One region of the Paenibacillus sp. FSL P4-0127 genome, then DNA from elsewhere that is predicted to be linked to it. Evidence: riboswitches for the same ligand, from Rfam matches in the RefSeq annotation. Region 1 holds a riboswitch; each other region holds the start of a gene.
What was found. A riboswitch is a leader RNA that binds a small molecule or an ion and turns the genes downstream of it on or off. The one in region 1 is predicted to bind thiamine pyrophosphate.

Region 1 (7,858 bases):
TGCTTTTGCCGCAGCCGGACGGGCCGATGATAGAGACGAATTCGCCGGCGCGCACCTCCAGCGAAATATCCCGCAGGACGGGAACTTCCTTGCGACGTTCACGAAACGTTTTGTGAATATGGCGCACCTCAAGCGCTAACGGGGCAGCCGTTTGTTCTCCGATATGAGCATTCATGCGGGCACCTCCCCTTTCTTCCGCCAAACGGATGATGGTTGTTTTTTACGGCGCATGCTTTAACGATCTTTCCCGTTCGCCGGCTTGTAACGGACCAGCCATTTTTCCAGCAGGGCGACGCAGACGAACATGGCCAGGCTGATGGCGACGATGATGGCGATGGCAACGAAAATTTTATCCGTGCGAAACGACGATTTTTGCAGCAGCATATAGTAGCCGATCCCTTTGTCCGCGCCGATCCATTCGGCGATAACGGCCCCCATCACACTATAGGTCGCGGCGATTTTTACGCCGGAGAGGATGGCGGGAAGGGCATGGGGGACTTCCAGTTTGCGAAAAATCTGGCCTTTGGACGCCCCGATCATCCGCATGTAGTTCAGCATCACCCGGTCCGTGCGGTCCAGTCCGTCCATGGCGGCAACGGCCACGGGGAAAAAGCAGACGAGCGTAATGACGATGATTTTGGGCAGCATGCCGAAGCCGAACCAGATCATAAGCAGCGGAGCCAGCGCGATGCTGGGCACGTTTTGGCTCAAGATGATCAGCGGGTAAAGCGATGCTTTCAGAAACGGCACATAATGCAGCGCAAAAGCGACCAGCAGGCCGACCAGCGTGCCGATGGCGAATCCGGCCAGCATCAGGCGCAGCGTAGCGAAGGTATGCTCCCTTAAACCGGCCGCCTCGGCAGCCGCTTCGCGGCCGATGTCGAGCGGGCTGGGCAAAACCCATTTATCAATATTGAAGAAGATCGTAGCCCCTTGCCAAACAAGCAAAAACAGGATGACCGCCGCAAGCGGCGGCCATACGCTGTTCCACAGGCTGCGGAAATTCATGGGCGGTATTTCGCGGTCAGCTTATCCATGCTGACGCCCTGCGGGTTGTAGGAGATTTTAATCTGCGAAATGATTCCGGTGCTGCCAAACTCGATAACGGCTTCGTTCATCTTTTTGACGATGGCCAGCAGCTCGTCCAAATCGCCCTCCATCGTGGTCTCCAGCGGATTCACCTGATATTTGACCCCGGAGGCCTGAATGACCTCGATTGCGCGGTCGACATACGGAATGACGTCTTCGCCGTTTGGCGTTTTCGGAATGATCTGAATGCTAAGCAGTGCATTTGGCATAAAATTCAGCATCCTTTCTTGGGTTTATTTTTCTTTTTACTCGGCAGGCAAAAAATCGTTTGTAAACGCGGCGCCGACATCAAGCGGCTTCTCCAGCAGCCCGCGCTCGTGCATCCAGTCGGAGTAGTTCTGCCATACTTCCTTTTTCTGCTCGCCCCAGCGGGCCGCGTCATCGCGGTATTTCGGGCTAAGCCACTTCTGGCTGGCGACGACCAGGTCATGGTCCAGTTCAGGCACCGCCTTCAGCAAAATTTGCGCGGCTTCGTCCGGATGATCGGCGGCGTAATTGTATCCTTTGGACACGGCGCGCATAAACGATTTGACCAGCTCCGGATCGTTTGCGATCGTTTTCTCGTTCGTCACGATAACCGGCGTGTAATAGTCGAGCTTATCGGAGTAGTCCTTGACGTACAGCATATCGAGCGGCTCGCCCCGGAGCTCCGCTTCAATGCCGGTCCAGGCGTAGAAAATCCAGGCGAAGTCGATGTCGCGCTTCACGGCGGTGAAGTAGTCGGCATCCCCGATGTTGAGGAATTTGACTTTGCCGACGTCGGCGCCTTCCAGGTCCATGATCGACTTCATGACGGCCTCTTCTACCGGAGATCCCCAACCGCCGTACGTTTTGCCTTCAAAATCCTTCGGCGATTTGATGTTTTTGCCGGCCGGAGCGGCGAAGCCGGAGGTGTTGTGCTGAATGACGGCCGCGATCGATACGAGCGGAACGCCTTGCGTCCGGCTCTGCGTGACGTTCTCCTGCACGCTGACGCCAAACGGCGCCTCGCCGGAAGCGACCATCGCTTCCGCGCCGCCGGAGCCGGGGAGCACGATATCCACGTTCAGGCCTTCCTCCTTGAAATATCCCAGCTCTTTGGCGACGTATAAACCGGTATGGTTCGTGTTGGGGCTCCAGTCGAGCACGAGCTTAACGTCGCGCGGCGCCTTGGCCCCTCCATTGTCCGCGGCGGCACCCGCGGCCGGATTGCCTTCGCTGCCGCCGGCGGCTTGGCCGCCGCAGCCGGCCAGGACCAGCAGGAGGCAGGATAGGGCCGCCGCCAGGGAAGTCCGTTTTTTTCTTTTCACAGCCATTCTCTCCTTCATCTCGTTAAATTTCCGCTAGTTGTGTTCATCTGTAACCTGAAGGCGCCCGAAAGCTTTATGGCCATAAGGTCCGGACAATAAAAAAACGTCCCGGATTCGGGACGCTGATCGGCGGGCGGAATTTAAAACATCCAAAATCATTCCATCCATGACGGCTCCCTACGCTGGCATTATCCAGATCAGGTTTAAGGGTCAGTATCTTGGAGGGATACAATCTCAGCCGGCCGATTCCAGCACCCCTGAACGATTCAACTGCAGAGTTCAATAGTCATTATAATTTTCTCCGGCGCGTCTGTCCAGCCCGGCAAAGGGAGGAGGTTTGAAATATCAGGAGATTTGCTTTCTATTTGGAAAACCGTTATAATTGAACCAATAGATGGTTTGAAAACGTGATATTTCACGTATTGAAAGGGTGCCGCTTTTGCGGATGGAACTTTTTTCAATGTGTGATTTTTTTTGATAGGCTCAACGCTCTTGGTGTGCCCCAATAGCGCCAGGAGCCGTTTTTATTCAGCTCATACAAGCGGCGTTTGGCTGCTTGCCGAATTGGTTGACCAACATCCATTTTGAGGAGGAAAATGATGAGCTACCGTAAAAAACCGTTGGAGGAAATTCCCGAGGAGAACACCCCGGTCTGGTCATGCACCAGCGAGGATTGCAACGGCTGGATGCGGGACAATTTTACGTTCGACTACACGCCGGTATGTCCTTTATGCTCTTCGGAAATGGAGAAGGGGATGAGGATGCTGCCTCAACTGAAAAATCCCACCTTCGATCCCAGAACGTCTTCCTAGGCTAATCCGATTTTTGTATAAATACCGTTGCTTGCCCCCAAACAGCCGTGTTCGCCCCAAAGCGAATGCGGCTGTTTGCCGTTTTGCGGCAGCCGGGAGAAAAAGATTGCATCTCCATTTAAAATCCACTATGTTGGAGGTACTACACGAAAAACAACCAGAAGGGGGGAATTTGCCCGCCTATGCATGGAAATTACAAGGTGGCATCGCAGGTTTTCGACATTCCCTCCGGAAGCAAGCAAAGAAAATTCGCGGTTTTTCTGGCCATTTTGATCGTGGCCGTGTCGATGGCGGCGATTCCGCTCGGTTTGAGAAATTCGCCCGGGCTGGAGCTTTTTTTTGCCGCCGCCATCGCCTGGCTGATCTTCGGGGATCTGCTTACCGCCTTTATCGCCTACAGCCAATACCGGGCGTCCGGGATTCCGTCGCTGCTGGTCTTGTCCTGTACCTATCTGTTTACCGGAATCATTACCGCCGCACATATCATTACGTTTCCGGGCCTGTTTTCCGATGCCTGGTATTTTGGCGAGCGCAGCCAGGCCGCGGGATGGTTGTGGGTGTTTTGGCATAGCGGTTTTTCTTTGGGTATATTATTGTACGTGCTCACGCAATCGATATGGCCGAAGCCGATCGGGAAAAAGGAGCATATTTTCAATTGGGGCGTGGCGGGGATTTCGTTTACTCTGCTGCTTGCGCTTGGGCTCATTGATTTGTCGATCTTTGGGGAGCGGGCCTTGCCCGAAATTATTCGATACAGCGATTACCGGCAGTTAAATTCGACCGGACTCGGCCCTGCCGTATGGCTGCTGAACTTGGCGGCACTGCTCGTGATGGCCTTGCGAAACAAAGGCCACACGGTCCTGCACTTATGGCTGACGGTGGCGATCATTGGGCTTCTGATGGACGTGACGCTGACCTTGCTGGCCGGCACCCGCTTTTCGCTCGGCTGGTACATGGCCAAAATCAACTCGGTCGTAGCGGCAACGGTCGTAATCTGCTCGGTGGTTAACGAAGTAAACCGGCTTTTTATCCGGCTTTCGGAACAGCATCGGCAATTGATTGCGTCCGGCATCGAACTGGAGAAGGCCAACGAGAAATTAACCCGGCTGACCCAATTGGACGGGTTGACCGGAATTCCGAACCGCCGCCGGTTTGATGAGATTTTGTCGCGGGAAATGGTATCGCCGGGGGATAGATCGACGTCCTTGTCGCTGCTGATTATCGATGTGGACTGTTTTAAAGCCTACAATGACCACTATGGACATCAGGGCGGAGACGAGGTGCTGCGTTCCATCGCCCAAGCGATCCACAAGAGGGTGCAAGCGATGGGCGGATTTGCGGCGCGTTACGGCGGGGAGGAATTTGTCGTGATCTTGCCGGATTGCGGCGCCGGGGAAGCCCGGAGTATAGCGGAGAGGCTTCGCAGGGCGGTGTCCGGGTTGGCCATCCCCCACGAAGTTTCCGCGGTTTCCGGCTCAGTCACGATCAGTATCGGGGGCTGCTGCATTCAGCCGTTTGATCCGGTCGACGGGCAGGAATTGATCGGCAGCGCCGACCGCTCCTTGTACAAGGCCAAGGAGGCCGGCCGCAACCGGTCTGTGGTCGAAGGCTGGACGGAATCGCAGCCCGCGGAGCTTTAAGCGGAATCGGAAGGGTTGTCGAGGCTTGCCGTCATGGCGCGGTATTGCTTCAGCATAAACAGCCGCCAGCGGACAATCATTCCGTAGGCCAGCAGAAAGAAGACGGCGCCGGTCTGAATCACGGAGATATATTGCTCCACCGCTTCGTGCAGCAGCATGCGGACAGCGAGCAGGCCGATCAGAATAAAAATAAAGCTGCGCGAGCGCTGGGCATAAACCTGCCCGTTCACCTTCTCGAATTTCGTGGTCCGGATGAGCGGATAAGAGAACAGCAGCCAGCCGAGAGCAAAGGCGATGATTCCCCAAGTGACGGGAATATGCGTCTCGGGAACGATGAACATCATGAACCCGGTCGTCATGCCGAGCGGGGGGATGATGATTTTCTTGATCGTCACGGGCCTGCGGCTTGCCTTAAGGCGGATAAACAGCACGGCAATCGCCATGGCCATGGCGCCGAAGGTAAAGGCGATTTGCATGTAAGACGGATTAATCGCATGCATGGGAGATCGATCCCTTTCTATATAAGGAAGTTATTGTTTGACAAAACTAAATACTTGTTAATAGTGCGTGTTCAAAAAGTCGGGTTTTCAGCACCGAGAAGGTTGGATGAAGCTAGGGACTGAGTAGCGGAGCGTACGTTTTGGGTACGTGAGCAACGGAAGGCCCGGCTGAATCCAAGATTCGATGTCGAGACCACTTCCTGACCTGCTTCGTGATCAAAAGACGACTTTTTGAACAACCTCTAATAGTATTTCGCGAGAACATTATAACATAATCGGCCGCTCATGTTTCAAACCTGCAAGGTAAGGGGGAAGGAAAATGAATAGCGAATTTACGGTTGCGGTCCATTGTCTGTTGTTTCTGGACAATCAAGGAGAGCAAATGGCCAACAGCGAGCAAATCGCCTGCAGCGTCGCGACCCATCCGGCCCGCGTGCGCAAAGTGCTTAGTTCGCTGCGAAAGCACGGATTGGTGACCACGAAGGAGGGGGCCGGCGGGGGATACCAGCTCAACACGGAACTTGCGCGGGTCACCTTGGGCGATTTGTACCGCCTGTTTGCCCGCGGTTCGCTGCACCCGGGCTGGTGCTCCGGCAGCGATAAGTCCTCCTGCCAAATATCGTCCAACATGCATACGGTCATGGACCGGATTTTCAGCGGCGGAGAGCAGCGACTGGAGTCGTATTTCGATGAGCTTTCCTTGTCGGAGGTCAAACGGATGGTGGACGAAACCGGCAGCCAGGCCGGAAGAGAGCGCTGCACGGGGAAATATGAGAAACGGGTAAATATGAGAATATGAAGAGTATGCAGGATATGCAGGGTCTGAAGGATACGAAGGGTCTGGAGGGTCTGTTGGAAGCGCGGGAAGCCAAAGGGGGAATGATGGGGTGAGTATTTTTAAGCGAACGGATTTCAGGTTGTTTTTTGCGGGCGCTTACGCGGAGATGGGCGACCCGGGGATTCATTTATGCGAACTGGACTTGCGCAGCGGCGCAATGCGTATTCTCGGGCAAACGGACGGGATTGCGAACCCGTCTTTCCTGGTCGCGGATATGGAGGCATGGCGGCTTTATGCGGTCAGCGAACAGAGTGAAGGGAAAACGGTCAGTTTTGCGATCGACCCGGCGGATGGCGGCTTGACCAAGCTGAACGAGCTTCCGACGCTCGGGGCGGATCCCTGCCATCTCGCATTGGCGAAGGCTCGCGGGGCCTGCCTGCTCGCCTCCAATTATTCCAGCGGCAATGTGAATAGCTTTGCGCTGGGCGAGGACGGAGCGCTGGCGGGGATACGATCGAACGTTCAGCACGAAGGCGGCGGCGTTCATCCGGAACGGCAGGAGGGGCCACATGCCCACAGCGCCGTTCCCAGCCGGGACGGGAAGTACATTTACGTCTCCGATTTGGGAATCGACCGGATCGCTATATACCGGCTGGAGGACGGAAAGCTTGCTAAACACGGGGAGTTGCGGCTCCCGGACGGCTCCGGACCGCGCCATTTTGCCATTCATCCTTCCGAGCGGTACGCCTATGGGATAAACGAATTAAACAACACGCTGACCGTATACGCATACGATCCGGGGCAAGGGCGCCTGGAGCCCTTGGAGCATGTCGGCACTTTGCCCGGGGATTTCCGGGGCGAAAACTATCCGGCCGACGTTCACCTGTCTCCGGACGGCCGTTTCCTGTACGGCTCCAACCGGGGGCACAACAGCCTCGTCCGCTTCCGCATCGATCCGGGCAGCGGCAAGCTTAACGACCCGGAATGGACCGGCACCGGCGGGAACTGGCCGCGGAACTTCGCCGTGCTGGACGGCTATGTGCTGGTAGCGAACCAATACAGCGGCAATATCGCGGCATTCCGGCGGGATGCGGAAACGGGCCAGCTGTCGCCCGCGGGCCGGGAGCTGGCCATCGCCAAGGTTGCTTGCATCGAGCCGCTGAACCCGGGAGCGTTGTAGAAGCAGGGACTGGGGATGCCGGCAGAAGCGTGGCGCGTACTGCGTTCGGAGGCCTTTTCGCGCGCCCCGTCGCCATGTTAGTACACCCGTTTACGCCCCTTTCGGCCTCCTTTCACTGGCGTTGCATTTAACGGAGGTAATTAGGCAGGGATCCGCTCCCGCCGGAAATCTAACGGTTGTACCAACCGCTATTTTGCGAAAAAAGACCCATTCTAAATTCTAACGGTTGTGAACGCTGCTATTTGCCCTGATTTGACCCCAAATAGCCGGGTTTAAGCGAAATAAGCGTCATGGCAACCGTTAGAGTTTGAAAATGGCGTTGCAGGAGTAAATATCCGCTGTGGCGACCGTTAGAATGCAAAAGAGAAACGCGTCTTGTCAAGTTTGATGCAATAGTAATGCCCCTTGTCTGAGAATAGCGGCAATTTATGTCGTTATTTCCTTCGGTTTACGCTGGATTGTTGAGATAGGGGGAAAAAATGTCTCTATTTGTGCGCAGATCGGCTGAAATCAAACAAATATACGTGTCGGACAAACAATAGCGGCAAAAAAATCCTCTATTTTTCCGGA
Region 2 (7,858 bases), on a different contig from region 1:
TAGTATTATAAAGAGGAACAAAACGAAAAACGGCGGGCAATTTACACCATCCGCCGTTTTTCGCCATTACGATAGCTGGAGCGATAGCCTATGATCAAACTTGGAATATCCGCAAACAAACGTTATTTCGTGCATGAGGACACGCCTTTTTTCTATTTGGCCGATACCGTCTGGAGCGCATTTACCAACATTACCCTGGAGGAATGGGCCTACTATCTGGATTACCGCAAGCAGCAAGGCTTTAATGTGCTGCAGATGAATTTGCTGCGGCAATGGGATGCCAGCGGCAGTGAGCTAAAGTATGAGCCTTTCGCCAGCGATGCGGACGGGAGTTACAATTTTTTCGAATTCAACGAATCCTATTTCGACAGGGCGGAAACGATGGTGCAAATGGCGGTAGACAGAGGTTTTGTCCCCGCGCTTGTCCTGTTATGGTGCAATTATATCCCGGACACCTGGGCTGCCAAGCTGCGGGAAGAGAAGAAAATGCCGCTGGAAGCGGTAGAGTCCTACGTCCGCTATGCGGCCAACCGGTTTTCTAAATATTACCCGATCTATGTGATCAGCGGAGATACCGACTTTCCCTCCGAACGCGCCAACCAATATTACTTGACCGCGCTGCGCACCGTGAAGCAGCATAGTCCGCAGTGTTTGACCACGCTGCATATTCAAGGCAGACTGGCGATGTTGCCCGATGAATTTTCCGGCAATCCCGATCTCGATTTCTATATGTACCAGTCCGGCCACAATTCGCAATTTCAAGCAACGGCGTATACGTTGGCCCAGGAATTTTACAATAAGCCTGCGACCCGGCCGGTCATCAATTCCGAACCCTGCTATGAACAGATGGGCTACAGCCGCCGGGTTTACGGCCGCTTTACCCGGGCCGATGTCCGCAAAGCCGCCTGGCAAAGCCTGCTTTCCGGGGCCGCAGCGGGTGTGACTTACGGGGCGCACGGTATCTGGAGCTGGCATCAAAAAGGCCGGCGCTTCGGCGTGACCGGCGAAGGCTTCGACAGCCCTTACGATTGGCGGTCCGCGCTAAAATTTGAAGGAGCCTGGGATTACGGGTTTGCCAAACGGCTGTTTGAGCTATACGGCTTGGCCGATCTGCGCCCCTGGAATATTGTGCTGAAGAACACGGAAGAAATCCGCGCGGCCGCCACCGCCGGCCTCGGCAAGATGGCCGTTTATGTGCCGGTCAACACCGTGCTGAAGCTGGATGCCGACCTCGGCGGCTACGAATTTACGCTTATCGACCTGGAGCACCGGCGATTCGCGGTCCCTCAGGTTACCGTCCGCGAGAACATCACGATCATTGAAATGCACGAATTCGAAGCGGATGTTTTGTTGATCGGCAGCAAAAAATGATATTCCCATCTATTGAACGAGAAGAGCCGTGCTCAACACGGTTCTTCTATTTATTATCATAACTTGCAAATTACTTCGTATAAGCCACAAACATATAAGTTTCCCCTTCGGCCAAACCGCTGACGGTATAAGAAGCTTCACCGGAGATCGGGATCGTCTCCCTTACTCCGTCCCAGCCGATAACTTCCAGCTTGTAAGTCCCGTCCGGCAAGCCATCAATGGTAAAGGAGCCGCCGCTATGATCGGTCCAATAATTCAGGTTCTGCCACACCCACATCCATTTGCCGTTTCCGCTAAGCACATATTCTCCGCTTTGCTTGGGATCGAGCGAAGCAAACGACATCCCTCTTGTCGCTCGGATCACGTACTCCAGCGTTTTGCCCCGAGCCGTCGGCACCCACGAATCCGCGCTCAGACTTAAACCGTAATAACCGTCGGCGGTCGTCGAATTAAAGAGGCACCACGGAAACGCAAATTGGGTGGCCGGGGTTTGGCCGTCATTTTTCACGACCCCGAGATTATCCCAAATCGCCGTCAGAAAGCCTTTGGCCGCTTCTTCTTCGGTGATCGCGCGTTTCTTGAAGTTGAACTCCGTCGAGTAAAAGTGGATATCCGCCGTAATGCCGGAAGCCTTTTTGACGGAATCAAAGTTGTTCTGTGCAGAATGTTTGTAAGTTCCCTTTATAGGCGCGTATTGAACATCGTAGTAGGTATGCAAATCGATACCGTCGAGTTTGCCGGAATTATACAAATCGGCGATCGCCGGCCCGTAACCTCTAAGGGTAAAATCACTGTGCGAATTCGCTCTGGCAAATCCGCCGGGATTTACTTTCAGGGACGGATCGACCGAATGCACACCGTCCGCCAAACCTTCAAGCGCATTGTGATAATCCGTTTTGGAGATCGCATTTTCCACATCGGGCTCGTTGATCGCCGTATAAATGCTAATCCCCCAGTCCTGTATGCCGCTCTTCTGGGCCCATGTTCCGTTTGGACGGAAACGTTCGGCGAAAGCCTGGCCGATACTGTACCATTTATCGTAGTCGCCGATCGGCAATCCATTGTCCGCATAAGAACCGTAGTATTCGAACAGGATCATCGGCGTAATTCCGTATTTGTAGGCTTGAAGCATCATCTTGTCGAGCCGTTCGGGAGTTGGCGTACCATTCGCATAATAATATTGGGGGTACACGTTGACGCGGGCCATTCCGGCCCCGATAGCGTTAAGCCCCTCAAAACGTTTGGTTTGTGTCGTACTGCCATCGGTGAAATTACCGCCCCCCATCATCGAACCGATATCTTGGGCAGAGGCTGATCCAAGCGCATTTTGGCCAAGCAGCATAATAGCAAGCACTGCAATGAACACCGTAATTTTCCGTTTCATTTCTTCATTTTCTCCTTCATTAGAAAATTTACTAAAATTTACTGACGATTCATTTATCGGATATTTTAGCAAAGGCGTTGATAGTCCGAAATATTCATTTTATTATTTAAATTTATAATTGTTATTTTCTGGTTAAGCATGTATAGTGTATATTAAAATAAAACAATTCAATATCGATCGACACTAGGGGTGCCGCAAGGCTGAGACGAATGCAAATTCGGACCCTTTGAACCTGAACCGGTTAATACCTGCGTAGGGAAGTGGAGAGTTAAGAATGGATTGATGCCTGTCATGGCTTATTTCCCGTTATTGTTCTTAGCCGCCCTCCTGAAGGAGGGCGGTTTTTTGGCGTTTATTTTGGCTAACCACCAAAAACGGCGCTTGGCAAAACAATCGAATAGCCAGAAACCAGGGCTGCCCAAGAAACTCGAGCTCCTGAAAAAATAAGGATACAAAATGGCCTTAGTCCGATGATATCTGTTCATTTAGGAGAAATAGAGTAAATTTATGCCTCTATCTTCCCCCGCCGCAAGGAAATGCCCGTGTTCCGGACCATTCATAGAAAAATAAGTACTTAAAATGCCGCTAACGGAGATGAACAGGCTTGGATTCCCGAAATAAGTACATAAAGAGCCGCTATTTTGAAGGCCGACGCTGCCCCGGTCGTTCCGGCAATCGCCTGTCAAGCAGCGATTTCTAGGTTAAGCCTTTATTTTTAGCATTGAATAATGGAACTGGGAGTGATATCCGCATGATGAACCGTCACCCAGCTTATGCTGCGCCTGAACTTCATCTTATATCGGCCGAGGGAATCAAGAGCCATGAGCTGCTGAGCGTTGCGGCGGCTGTTCTTCCTTATGTCGATTACATTCATTTGCGCGATAAGCAGCTTTCGGCCAAAAAGCAGTTCGAGCTGGTGAAGCTGCTGCGCCAAGCGGGAGTACCGCTGGAAAAAATCGTCATCAACGACCGGCTGGATGTTGCGCTGGCCGCGGGAGCGGCAAATATTCAACTGGCGGGCCACAGTCTTCCGGCAGCTTCCGTACGCTCTCTTGCCCAAGGAATGCGAATCGGATGTTCCGTGCATTCTGCCGAAGAAGCAGCTCAGGCCGCGAGTGAGGGAGCGGATTACTGTCTTTTTGGCCATGTCTATGATTCATCCAGCAAACCCGGCCTTCCCGGGCGCGGGCTTAACATGCTGGCCGAGGTCTGCGCTCGCTGCCCGGTTCCGGTCATTGCCATCGGAGGAATACGGCCGGATAATGCGGGGGATGTCATCCGAAACGGTGCACAAGGCATTGCCGTCCTGTCCGGCCTCCACTCTGCCGCGGACCCAGCGGCGCACGCCAAATCCTATCGTGACGCCATCCATGCCGCGTGGCCCTGAGAGGAGGTGAAAATGTTGCAGGTACATCTAAATGGCAAAGACACCCTGCTGAAAGAAGATTGCGTTACGGTGGACGATTTATTGGCTGACAGCCCGTGGAATAAGGAAAAAATTTTGATTGAGCTGAACGGGACGGTTGTCCGAAAAGAGGCGTATGCCAATACCCGGCTGGCCGAGGGTGATCGCATCGAGCTTGTACATTTTGTAGGAGGAGGCTGATAAGCATGGAAGATGTATTTCACATTGGCGGCAAGGCGTTGTCCAGCCGAGTATTTATCGGAACCGGCAAATATAACCGCAACACGCTGATTCCCGAAGTGATCGCAAGGTCGGGAGCGGAAGTGATTACTGTAGCGTTAAGGCGGGTTAACCCGGACTGGGAGGAGGAAAATCTCCTTCACCATATCCCGCCGCATATGACGCTTTTGCCGAACACTTCCGGCGCCCGTAGCGCCGATGAGGCCATCCGGATCGCCCGGCTTGCCCGGGCGGCGGACATGGGCCATTGGATCAAATTAGAGGTGATTAATGATCAAAGATACCTGCTCCCGGACAATATGGAGACGATCAGAGCCACGGAAGTGCTGGCCGCCGAGGGATTCGCCGTGTTCCCGTATATGAACCCGGATCTGACGGCTTCCTTCCGGCTAAGGGATGCGGGAGCCGTGGCGGTCATGCCGCTGGGTTCCCCGATCGGCAGCAACCGGGGCCTGCGCACCAAAGAGCTGATCGGCATGATGATCGAAGAAGCGGGGCTGCCTGTCATCGTGGACGCCGGCATCGGCCGGCCTTCGGAAGCGGCGGAAGCGATGGAAATGGGAGCCGCTGCCGTCTTACTGAACACGGCGATCGCCACCGCGCGCGATCCGCTTGGCATGGCGGAAGCGTTCCGCGGTGCGGTAGCGGCGGGCAGACAGGCCTATCTGGCGGGATTGGGCCCGGTGCAGCAAGAAGCGGTTGCCTCCTCCCCATTAACCGGTTTCCTGGACGAAGAGGAGCGGACAAGTGAGTTTTTATAACAAACTATTGTCGTTGGAACAGTTTTCCTTTCAGGAGCGCTGGCCGCAATATTCCGCTGCGGATATTAAGCGGGTGCTGGCAAAGCGAAGAATAAATGAAGAGGATCTGCTCGTTTTGCTGTCCCCGGCGTCCGGAAAGCACCTGGAGGAGATGGCGCAGATGGCCCGGCAGGTGACCCGGAGCCAGTTCGGTCATACCGTACAGCTGTTTACCCCGATGTATGTGTCCGATTTCTGCGTGAATCACTGCGAATATTGCAGCTTTAGTTCTATCTACGATTTTCCGCGCAGGAAATTGGATATGCAAGAAGTCGAACAGGAAGCGGCCGCGATCGCCTCTACCGGCATCCGCCATATTTTGCTGCTAACCGGCGAATCGCGCAAAGACTCTCCGGTCAGCTATATTAAGGATTGCGTCAAGGTTTTGCGCGGGCATTTTGCTTCGCTCGGCATTGAAGTGAATCCGATGTCCGTCACCGAATACAGGGAGCTCGCCGAGGCGGGAGTTGACAGTTTAACCGTCTTTCAGGAGGTTTATCATCGGGGAACATACGGGAAGCTGCATATTAAAGGCCCCAAGCGTAATTTTAAAAACCGCATCGACGCGCCGGAGCGCGGCTGTGCAGCGGGATTTCGTTCCGTAAATATCGGCGCTCTGCTCGGCTTATATGATTGGCGGCAGGAGGCGTTTATTACGGCGCTGCATGCCGATTATCTTCAGCAGAAGTACCCCGACTGCGAGATCAGCTTGTCGATCCCGAGATTCCGCCCTTTTCTGGGAGACTTTCATCCGGAATCGGAAGTTTCGGACAGGGCGCTGGTGCAGATTATAGCGGCGTATCGGCTCTTTTTGCCCCGGGCCGGCATCACCTTGTCCAGCAGAGAACCCGCTCTATTGCGCGATAAACTTGTGCATCTCGGGGTGACCAAGATGTCGGCGGGCGTGTCCACGGCGGTTGGAGGCCACACCCATACGGGAGGAACGCCGCAATTTGAAATCTCGGACGGACGCAGCGTGCCGGAGATTCGCGAGATGCTGTATGAAAACGGGCTGCAGCCGGTTTTTAAAGATTGGGAGATTCTATATAAGTTAAACTAAAATTTGGACGGATAGAGGCAGGCGGGTGAAATGTTCTTCCGATCGTTGTTGTTCCCGGATTTCTTATTATTAACCTAATTTTATTAAAGTAGAAATCCACTTGTCCTGTTCTATAGTTCAACTTATTTAGGTTGAGAGATAGAAAAAGCAGCAGCCCGTGACGAGACTGCCTCATATAATCCATGGTATAATCTTCTCGCTTTACTTACCTACTTAAAAAAAAGAAGTAGGCCCCCTTGGATTTGACGACCTGGGAGCCTAACTTCCACGGTTAAACGAGCCTCCGCCCTTAAAAGCGGGTACTTTGCAAGGAGTCGTGTTACCCGCACGGCTCCTTATTTATCTTAAATGATATGTTCTGATTAATATACAGCAACACCGCAAAACTGCATTTATGTTCGTTTACGTACAACCTCTCCCTTGTCATTTAGCACCTCACCTGGCAGGATATTAATACTCCCACGGTTGAACCGGTATATCGTCCGACCCATGTGCTTATGGTTTAAGATCACAGGGATATGTCCAAAACCTCCGACTCCTTATCGTAGCTTAAGTTTGCTTTTAATCCTTTGGCAACGGCTTGCGCCGGGACATAAGTAACACCTTCGATGATCTTCGGGGCGGCGCTGATCGTCTCTTGGGCACCATTATAGAACACCGTCGCGCTTCCGATGGTCAATGTGATCTTATTATCGTCTTTGGAGACGCCGATCGTTTGGGAATCGGGATCCCAAGTCGTTGACGCCCCCAAACTTTTGGCCAATTCGCGCAGAGGGACGAGGTTCGTATTTTGAATCATGATGGGAGAATGCTCCATTGGCACCTGTTCGCCGTTTACTTTCAACGTCAAATTTGTCGTTTGATAGGCGGGAGCGGCAGGCTTGCCGGCCGTTTTCTTACTCGCCGGCTTTTTCTTTGAAGTAGAACTGCTTTTTGTACTTGACCCGGATTTACTGCTGCCGGCCTTGCTGCTGCCGGACTTGGAGCTTGACCCTCCGCCATTATGATAATGGTATTCCCCGTACTCCAGCCCCCACTTCTCACAGTTGGTCCGGCACGTATGGCCTCCTTTGGAATCCGTACGGCCCGGATGCGCACCAGCAGGGGCCGCGCTTGCCGCGACCATCATGATCGCCATACTCAAGACAACAATACGCTTTTTCATGAATTCTACCTCCCGGATAATTTTTCCTAATTAATAGTAACATAGACCTGGTCAGCCGAATACCGCTTCTAGCTAAAGCTGACCGGAAATTTTACGGTTGTAGCAGCGGCTATTTTCCAAAAAAAGACCTATTCTAAATTCTAACGGTTGCGAGCGTTGTTATTTGCCCGAATCTACGCAAAAATAGCCGGATTTAGGTGAAATAAGCGTCATGGCAACCGTTAGAGTTTGGAATCATTGTATTTGGAACAAATAGCGCTTGTGGCATCCGTTAGAAATTGAACCCTCGCCTTTACAGGCAAGTATGGGCTTTTCATTTCAGGTCCTTTAGCTGCCGCGATCAGGCCAACCGTCGCCGGCCAGGCTACATGTCAACTAGCCAAGCAAGCACCCGACCGACCGGCCAGCAGCAGCAACTAGCCACCGCACCAAC
Region 3 (7,858 bases), on a different contig from region 1:
AATTCTTTTCTGCGCATATGGTTCGCTCCCTGTTTGTTTTGATATTCAGCATACGCCGCAAATTGACATAAAAAAAGAACCAATTTACATTTAAATTAGTAGGCCAATTTAAGCGTAAGGGAACCAGTAGACTGCTCCTGAATGAAATAAGGCGAACGTTGGTGACGTCAGCTTCGACTTGTATGGAGGACAACGGACATGAGCGCCCTTATTTGCCTGAAAAAACGCCGGTTTGATTTCTAACGGACAGGAGAGTCGCTATTTGCTCGAAAAAGGCCGGATATGTGCACAGAAATGCCGAATAAGGCCTGTGGTGTCCGTTACATTTTGAAAACTGTTGATTTCATCGAAATAGCGGCGCTGGTGTCCGTTAGGATTGGCGAGTGTTAAGCGACCGGGAGGAGACTTTGGAGATGCCTGATTTTACGATAGCTTTGCAGTCGTTCAGCGATAAATACCGCTATAAATATTTAGCCTTGTACCATGCACTCCGTGACGCTATTCATAACGGGACGCTTGCGGAAGGAACGCGGCTGCCGGCCACCCGCGAGCTGGCGGCGATGTACGGCCTGTCGCGCGGGAGCGTCTCCCAGGCTTACGATATGCTGCACGCGGAAGGCTACGTCCGCACGATCGTGGGCAGCGGGACGTTCGTTACCGGGATGCTCGCGCCTCGGCAGGAGACCTCGGATCGCAAGGCGCAGGTTGTTTTGTCGCCATGGGGGCGGCGGGTGGTGTCAGTGATGGACAGGACCGGGAACCAAAGGGACGCCAGGCTTGACGGCGGGACGGCGGGGGACGGCGACGGCGACGGCCGTTTCCCGGGCGCGGCGGCCGCAGCCGTGGCTTCGCCGGAGCCGGCCGGCGTGATCTCTTACCGCGACGGCGGGCCGTGGGAAGCGCTGTTCCCGGCCGCCGAGTGGAAAAGCGCGCTCGCCTGGGCGGCGCGCGGCAAGTCCGGCGGCGCGGGCGGCGACGGCGGCAGCGACGCGGGCGTGAGCGGGGCGTACGGAGCGTACGGGGCGTGCGGGTCCGGCGCGGCCGGAGCTGGCGGAAGCCGCGCCGACACAAAGCGTGCGGGCCTGGACCGCGCTGATCCGGGCGGCGCGGCCGGGGAGAGCGCTGATCCCGGCCGCACTGGCGCGGACCCGCTCGGCGAGCTGGAGCTGCGCCAGGCGATCGCCGCACATTTGCGGCGCAGCCGGGGCATCTCGGCAGATGCGGAGCAAATCTGCCTGTTCAACGGCTCGATGCAGGCGATAACGCTGCTGACCCAGCTGCTGCTGGGGGAAGGCGAACCGGCGGTGCTGGAAGATCCGTGTTACTACGGGATTGCCCGGGCGGTCGCCGCCTGCGGAGGCGTGGCCGTCCCGGCGCAGCTGGACGGCCACGGCATCGTGCCGCGCGATTGGGACGCGCGGCTGCTGTTTGTGACGCCGGGGCGGCAGTTCCCGACCGGCGCCGTGCTCTCCCACGCCCGGCGGCGCGAGCTGCTGAAATGGGCGTCGCGGCGGAACGCGGTCATCGTCGAGGACGACTATGACAGCGAGTTCCGCTGGGGCGGCCGCCCGCTGGAGCCGCTGAAGGCGCTGGACCAGGAGGAGCGCGTCATTTACATCGGCTCCTTCTCCAAGACGATGTTCGCCGCTCTGCGGATCGGCTATGCGGTGCTCCCGCGCAGCCTGGTGCGGGCGCTGGCGAGCGCCAAGGCGCTCTACGAGCCGGCGCCCCCGGCGCGGCTGGAGCAGCGGGCGCTGGCCCGGTTCGTGCGAACGGGCGGCTATGACCGCCATCTGCGCCGGATGCGGCGTTATTACGGCGCCAAGCAGGAAGTGTTCCGCACCCGGCTGGAAAGCGAACTGGGCGGCCTGTTCCGGCTCCAGCCGGCCGACGCCGGGCTGCTGATGTACGCGCTTTGGCGGAAGTCGCCGGAGGAATACCGCGCTTTTCAGGCCGCGGCGACCCGGCGGGGCGTGTTGTTCCGCGACGCCGCCATCTACCGGTTGACCCCGGGCGAGCCGGCCGCTTGCTTTTGTTTTGCCCATTTGGACGAGGAAGCGCTGCTCGAAGGGGTGAACCGCATGAAAGCGGCGTGGATAGATATTCAAGTGAACGGGAATTAAGGGTATAATAAGAGAATAAACATTCATTTTGAAGGATTTTTTTTCGGGAGGGAAGGACATGCTTCACGTTTCACCGTCTTCGTTTATATTGAAGCCGGCTTTTGCCAAAATCGTATGCGAGCCCGGTTGGAAATGGCACAAGCGGGAAAAACCGCTGGATAATTACGACCTGTTTTACGTTTGGAGCGGCGAAGGAACGGTTGTCCTGAACGACCAGCCGATTCCCGTCAGCAAAGGAAGCTGCTTCCTGTTCCGGAAAGGGGATCATACGAGCGCCACGCATAATCCGCAGCGTCCGCTTGTCCTCACGTATATCCATTTCGACGTCAGTGAACCGGTGACCGAAGTGCCGGGACCTTACCGCGTGCTAGAAGATACCCTCGATTTTGAATACATGCTGTCACGTTATGTCCGCCTGTTTCTGGTAAAGGCTTACGCCGCCGAAGAGGAGGCGCGGCTCATCCTTAAACAGCTGCTCATTCAGTTGCTGCGCGAGGAGCGCCAGGTGCCGATGGAGAAAAAAGTCAGCAACCAGCTGCATGAGGTGATCCACGAGGTCGCCAACTACGTGCTCCAGCATCCTGGCTTGCCCCACAAAGTGCAGGACCTGGCGGCGCGCGCCGGGTTGTCCCCGCGTTATTTTTCGATCAAGTTCAAGGAAATCATCGGGATGTCCGTTCAATCGTACATCATCAAATCGCGGATCGACCGCGCCCAGCACCTGCTGCTGCATGCCGGCATGAACGTCACGGAGGTGGCCGACGCTCTCGGATACCGGGACATTTTCTTTTTCAGCCGCCAATTCAAGCAGTATACCGGCAAAAGTCCGTCGGAAATCAGATAATGAAAGCGACCCGGTTGCCTTAAGGATTTTTAAGGTATGCCGGGTTCTTTGCTATTTTTGCCGGATAATGCCGCCATTCGCTTTGAAGGCCTTGTCCGGTCTCTTGTCCGCGAACCTTCTTAAGATTAATTTAAGGTTGGCGACAGGGGGATGTAAGGATAGTCAGGTATGCTATAAAAGAACTAGTAGAATGATCCGGAAATAGTATGGCTTATCTGCGGACAGGGGCCATGGATCACTTTGTTCTATATTAGTCTTGTGCTCAGGAGATGGCGTCCCCATAAAATAGAGGAACTTTAGGGTCTTATTTTCCGAAGTTGAGCCTATTTATCACCATAGGGGAACTTTTGGGTCTTATTTTTCGATGAATAGGTCGAAAGGCGGCCTTTCGCCACTAAATCATGAAAATAGCGCCATAAAATTCCTCTAATTCACGCAACATGGGGGACATCGGCTGAAATAGCGCCCTTTTTTTTCTTTATGTTGTCACCCGAGATCTTCAATAGATTATTTTGTCGTTTTCTCAAGTCTTCACTTGCCATTATGCTGACGTTATTTCCAGAATCGTCTACTAGAAAGAACGTGACCTTTATTCATAAAAGGAATGACATGATCATATGAAATCGCTTTGGAAGTTTGCCCTGCAATTTTTGCTGGCCCATATCGTTAGCGATTTAACCTATAGGCAGCTCGCTTTTTTTCGGCATCCACTCAATAATACATCCATACCCGGGTTCATATTTAAAACCACGCTCGATATGATATTATTTGTGATCGTTGCTGCCGTTGTTTTTATCGGGACCGAGAAAATCCGGCAGATGATCAAATGTCTCAATTAACCAATGAGCCTCAAACTGGAACAGTTATCGAAACAATACGGCTCAAAGCAGGTATTGGCCATCTCGCCTTTATCCTGTGCGTGCTGTGGTTATGCATCGGCTTAGTCAAAATCATCCTCTTTGTACGCTGCCTGCAGCATTAATCCGCGTCCTTGGGAGGCGTCTTCACCTTGGCGCCCGCGGCTGCAAAGCTTCCGAGCGGCTCGCCCATCCGGATCTTCCGTCCCGGTGCGAGCCCCGGCAGCGGGGCAAATGTGCCGTTTTGGGTCAGCAGCACCACGGTGGAGCCGAATTCGAAATAGGCGAGATCGTCTCCCTGGTTCCAGCTTTTCGCCCGTTCGTCGGTATATTTGATGCTGCTGACGTTCATCGCCCCGACTTTGACGAGCGCCACCTCTCCATGCTCATGGGAAATATACGTAATCAGCCGCTCGTTCCGGCATAACACCTTTTTTATATGGCGCATGCCGAAGTCGTTAACCGGATATACCCGGCCTTTGATATGCTCGCTTTCCAGCTTTTTGCCGGTGACGGGGGCATGGATGCGATGATAATCGGTCGGGCTCAAATATAGCACAAAAGCATAGCCATGCTTATACGATTCGATGCGCGGGGAACGGTTGAGCAGTTCCTCAACGGAGTAATCCTGGCCTTTCACGTTTAGAATCGTGCCGGAGCGGATTTCCCCCATAAACGTAATCAGCGCGTCCACGGGGCTGACCATGCCGCCCTGCTCCGCATGAACCGGACGCATGCCCGGCTTTAATTTGCGGGTGAAAAATTCGTTGAGCGTCCGGTATTCCCGCAGTTCTTTTTCCGCTTCATGCAGTGGAATTGCGTACGATTTTGCGAACAAAGGGATCATCATCCGGCTGATTTCCGAATGGGAAAACTTTCCCATCAGCCTGCAAACCGATTTGCGGGAGGACAATTCCGTCATCCACTTCATCCATGCTGCCGCCAAGAAAGCAACCTCCTACTCTTGATGTGCCACTTCCGCTTATCTTGACACAGAACGGGGACGAAATCAACATGAAAGCGGTTTCTCCCGCGCATTGAAACTTGAATGTTTAAAATTTGTTCTTGATGCTTGAAAACGGTTGGTGTATGTTAAAGACAATCGCATACGATACGGGGGCTTGAGTGAATCAGGCTGAGATGGCAGCATATTCCGCTGCGGACCGTTAATCTGATCTGGATAATGCCAGCGTAGAGAATCGAATGTCCGGGATATACCCTGCGTCCATACCCGTGACCTGAGCGCCGCCTGAGCTTATTCTGGCGGTTTTTTGTCGTTTGCGAAAAAAATATATTTTTTGAAAAGGGGAGAAAAACATGCAAGAGGCAGCAACAAAACAAAGCGGCCGCGGGCTGAAGCTGAGCGATCTGCTGGTAACCGTGCTCGTGTCGGTCGTGCTTGGCGTAGTTTATCATTTCTGGAGCTCGGTGTATAACTTATTCTCGCCGCTGTTTCCGCAGGCCGATGAAATCGTCTACGGAATGTGGTTTCTGGCTCCGACGCTCGTATTTTTGCTGATCCGTAAGCCGGGGGTGGCGCTGATCGCGGAAGTGGCCGCAGCTCATGTGGAAATTTTGTTCGGCAGCGAATGGGGCGTTCAGCTTGTGCTGTACAGTGTGCTGCAAGGCTTGGGGGCGGAGCTCGTATTCGCGGCTTTCCGGTACCGCAAATTTTCCGGTTCCGTCGCCGCTTTGGCCGGCATCGGGGCCGCGGTCGGCTCCATCATTCCGGATATTTATTACGGATATGTGCAGGACTATGAAACCTGGCTGCTGATCGCCAAATACGCGATGCGGGCCGTCAGCTCCGCGCTGATCGCCGGCTACTTCGCTTACGGGCTGGCCAAAGCCGTGGAGGCCACGGGCGTGACCACCCTGCTGCGCCCCGTCGATCCCAAAGATTATGCGGCGCTGGATGATTAACCATGGAAACGGCCGTTGAAGTTTGCGATCTTAGGCTGAAATTTCCGGGGGAGACGCGGTTTGTGTTTAAGGATTTGAGCTTTCGGGCTTTTCGCGGGGAAAAAGTGCTCCTGCTCGGCCCCAGCGGGAGCGGGAAATCCACGCTTCTCCAGGTGCTGTCGGGGATTATCCCGCGGCTTGTAGAGGTTCCGATGCGCTGTGCGTCGCAGCGTTTGCCCCGCTCCTGGGGCTATGTGTTTCAGGATCCCGATACCCAGTTTTGCATGCCTTTCGTGGATGAGGAGCTGGCTTTTACGCTGGAAAACCTGGGGGTCCCCAAGCCGGAAATGACCGCCCGGATGGAGGCGGTGCTGGAGGACGTCGGGCTGCGTTTGCCCGAGCTGCACATGCCGATCCAGGCCCTGTCGCAAGGGATGAAGCAGCGGCTCGCTTTGGCTTCGGTGCTGCTCGGCGATCCGGAGGTTTTGCTGCTCGACGAGCCTTCCGCGCTGCTCGATCCCGAAGGGCGCGAGCAGATTTGGCAGTCCGTCAGCCGCATTGCCGAGGGCCGCACGCTGATCATCGTCGAACACCGGATCGAGGAAATTCTGGCGCTCGGACTCGTCGACCGGGTCGCGTTGTTCGGACCGGACGGCCGCCTGCTGGGCCAGGGATCGCCGGAGACGATTTTTGCGGAGTTCCGGCGGGAGTTAAAGGAGTTCGGCATCTGGTATCCCGGAGTTTGGACGGAGTTTCTGGCCGCGCCGGAGGGGCGGCGCCTGCTGGAGCCGGTGCCGGCTCCGGCGCGGAGCGGGGATGGCGGCGGTTCCTCCGCCGGGACGCCGGGCTTTCCCTTGGGCGCTCCCTCGAGCGCTCCGTTCTCGGCGGCTGCGTGCTCCGGCCCAATCCCCGGCCCCGCGCCGCTTGTCGAACTTAAAGGATTTCGCGGGCTGAGGATGGGGAGGCCGGTTATAGAAGTCGAACATGCCGCGGTGATGCCCGGCGATTTTATCGCCGTCACAGGACCGAACGGCGCGGGAAAAAGCTCGCTGCTGCTCAGCCTGATGGGACTTCTGAAAACGGAGGGCGAATACTTTCTGCGGGGCGTCCCGCTGCAGGGGGGCAAGGTCGGCCGCCGCGTCCGCCGGCGTCAGATGGAGCGGGCGGCGCAGGAAATCGGCTTTGTTTTTCAAAACCCGGAATTTCAATTTGTCGCCGACCGGGTGGACGAGGAAGTGACCTTTTCCCTCAGGGAAGATGGGCTTTCCGCAGAAGGGATTCACGAGCGTACGGCGCGGATTTTGCGGCAATTCGGCCTGGAAGGGTACGAGGGGCGGCATCCCTACCAGTTGTCGCTGGGGCAAAAACGGCGGCTCAGCGTCGCCAGCGCGGCCGTGCGCGAGCAGCCGCTGCTGCTGCTCGACGAACCGACCTTTGGCCAGGATGCGGCAAACGCGTTTGCGATCCTTTCGTTATGCGAAGAGCTGCGGCGGCGCGGGACGGCGATCGTGATGGTCACGCACGAGGAGTGGATTGCCGCCACGGCAGCGACCCAGCGCTGGGAAGTGCGGGAAGGGCGGCTGGTCTCCCGCTTCTGCACGGAACGCGGGGCGGCAATGGCCGGGATTGCGGCGGAGCGGGGAGGAACGGGCCTGTCCGAATTGGCCGGCTCCTTCGCTTCTTCCGCCCCCGGCAGAGCAGCCTCCGGCTCTGCCCCAAAGGCGGTGACCCTGCGATGAAGCCGCTATTGGCCCCCAAAATGAAAGGCTGGCTGCACCGGGCCAACCCGGCCTGCAAGCTGGCGCTGTTCGTTTTGCTGTTTCTGGTGACCTTGTTTACGCACCGTCCCGATTTCATGTTTTATCAAGCCGTATTGTTTACGCTGCTCCTGTTTCTGCTGAGCGGATACGAGCCGTGGAAAATCGCGCTGCTTGTCCTGCCCTTTCTGCTCATCTTCATTTCGTCTTCCTCTACGATGATTTTGTTCGGCAAAGGCGAGCACGAATGGTGGTCCTGGGGCCTCATTCGCATTTCGGAGGAGAGTTTTTACCGCGGCGTTCACATCGGGCTTAAGTCGGTAACCTTTGCGGCGGAAGGCTTGCTTTTCGTGCTGACCACCTCGTCCGTCGCCC

Region 2: it holds a riboswitch for thiamine pyrophosphate, as region 1 does, so the genes downstream of both, NYE74_RS13790 (thiamine phosphate synthase) here and NYE74_RS26610 (ABC transporter substrate-binding protein) in region 1, are expected to answer to the same signal.
Region 3: it holds a riboswitch for thiamine pyrophosphate, as region 1 does, so the genes downstream of both, NYE74_RS11125 (ECF transporter S component) here and NYE74_RS26610 (ABC transporter substrate-binding protein) in region 1, are expected to answer to the same signal.

What each region holds. Positions count from the first base shown of each region.
Region 1 is NZ_JBBOWY010000002.1:1,437-9,294, forward strand. Features, by position in the region: gene NYE74_RS26595 (ABC transporter ATP-binding protein) at 1-175, opposite strand, end outside; gene NYE74_RS26600 (ABC transporter permease) at 235-1,008, opposite strand; gene NYE74_RS26605 (MTH1187 family thiamine-binding protein) at 1,005-1,298, opposite strand; gene NYE74_RS26610 (ABC transporter substrate-binding protein) at 1,335-2,384, opposite strand; TPP riboswitch at 2,537-2,647, opposite strand; gene NYE74_RS26615 (cold-shock protein) at 2,978-3,190, shown strand; gene NYE74_RS26620 (GGDEF domain-containing protein) at 3,373-4,830, shown strand; gene NYE74_RS26625 (CcdC family protein) at 4,827-5,330, opposite strand; gene NYE74_RS26630 (Rrf2 family transcriptional regulator) at 5,650-6,129, shown strand; gene NYE74_RS26635 (lactonase family protein) at 6,218-7,288, shown strand.
Region 2 is NZ_JBBOWY010000001.1:3,083,734-3,091,591, reverse strand. Features, by position in the region: gene NYE74_RS13800 (apiosidase-like domain-containing protein) at 91-1,371, shown strand; gene NYE74_RS13795 (hypothetical protein) at 1,442-2,755, opposite strand; TPP riboswitch at 2,931-3,031, shown strand; gene NYE74_RS13790 (thiamine phosphate synthase) at 3,507-4,142, shown strand; gene thiS (sulfur carrier protein ThiS) at 4,155-4,361, shown strand; gene NYE74_RS13780 (thiazole synthase) at 4,367-5,161, shown strand; gene thiH (2-iminoacetate synthase ThiH) at 5,148-6,260, shown strand; gene NYE74_RS13770 (copper amine oxidase N-terminal domain-containing protein) at 6,769-7,425, opposite strand.
Region 3 is NZ_JBBOWY010000001.1:2,471,798-2,479,655, forward strand. Features, by position in the region: gene NYE74_RS11105 (pyridoxamine 5'-phosphate oxidase family protein) at 1-17, opposite strand, end outside; gene NYE74_RS11110 (aminotransferase-like domain-containing protein) at 414-2,123, shown strand; gene NYE74_RS11115 (AraC family transcriptional regulator) at 2,182-2,967, shown strand; gene asd (archaetidylserine decarboxylase) at 3,946-4,770, opposite strand; TPP riboswitch at 4,928-5,039, shown strand; gene NYE74_RS11125 (ECF transporter S component) at 5,142-5,747, shown strand; gene NYE74_RS11130 (ABC transporter ATP-binding protein) at 5,750-7,465, shown strand; gene NYE74_RS11135 (energy-coupling factor transporter transmembrane component T family protein) at 7,462-7,858, shown strand, end outside.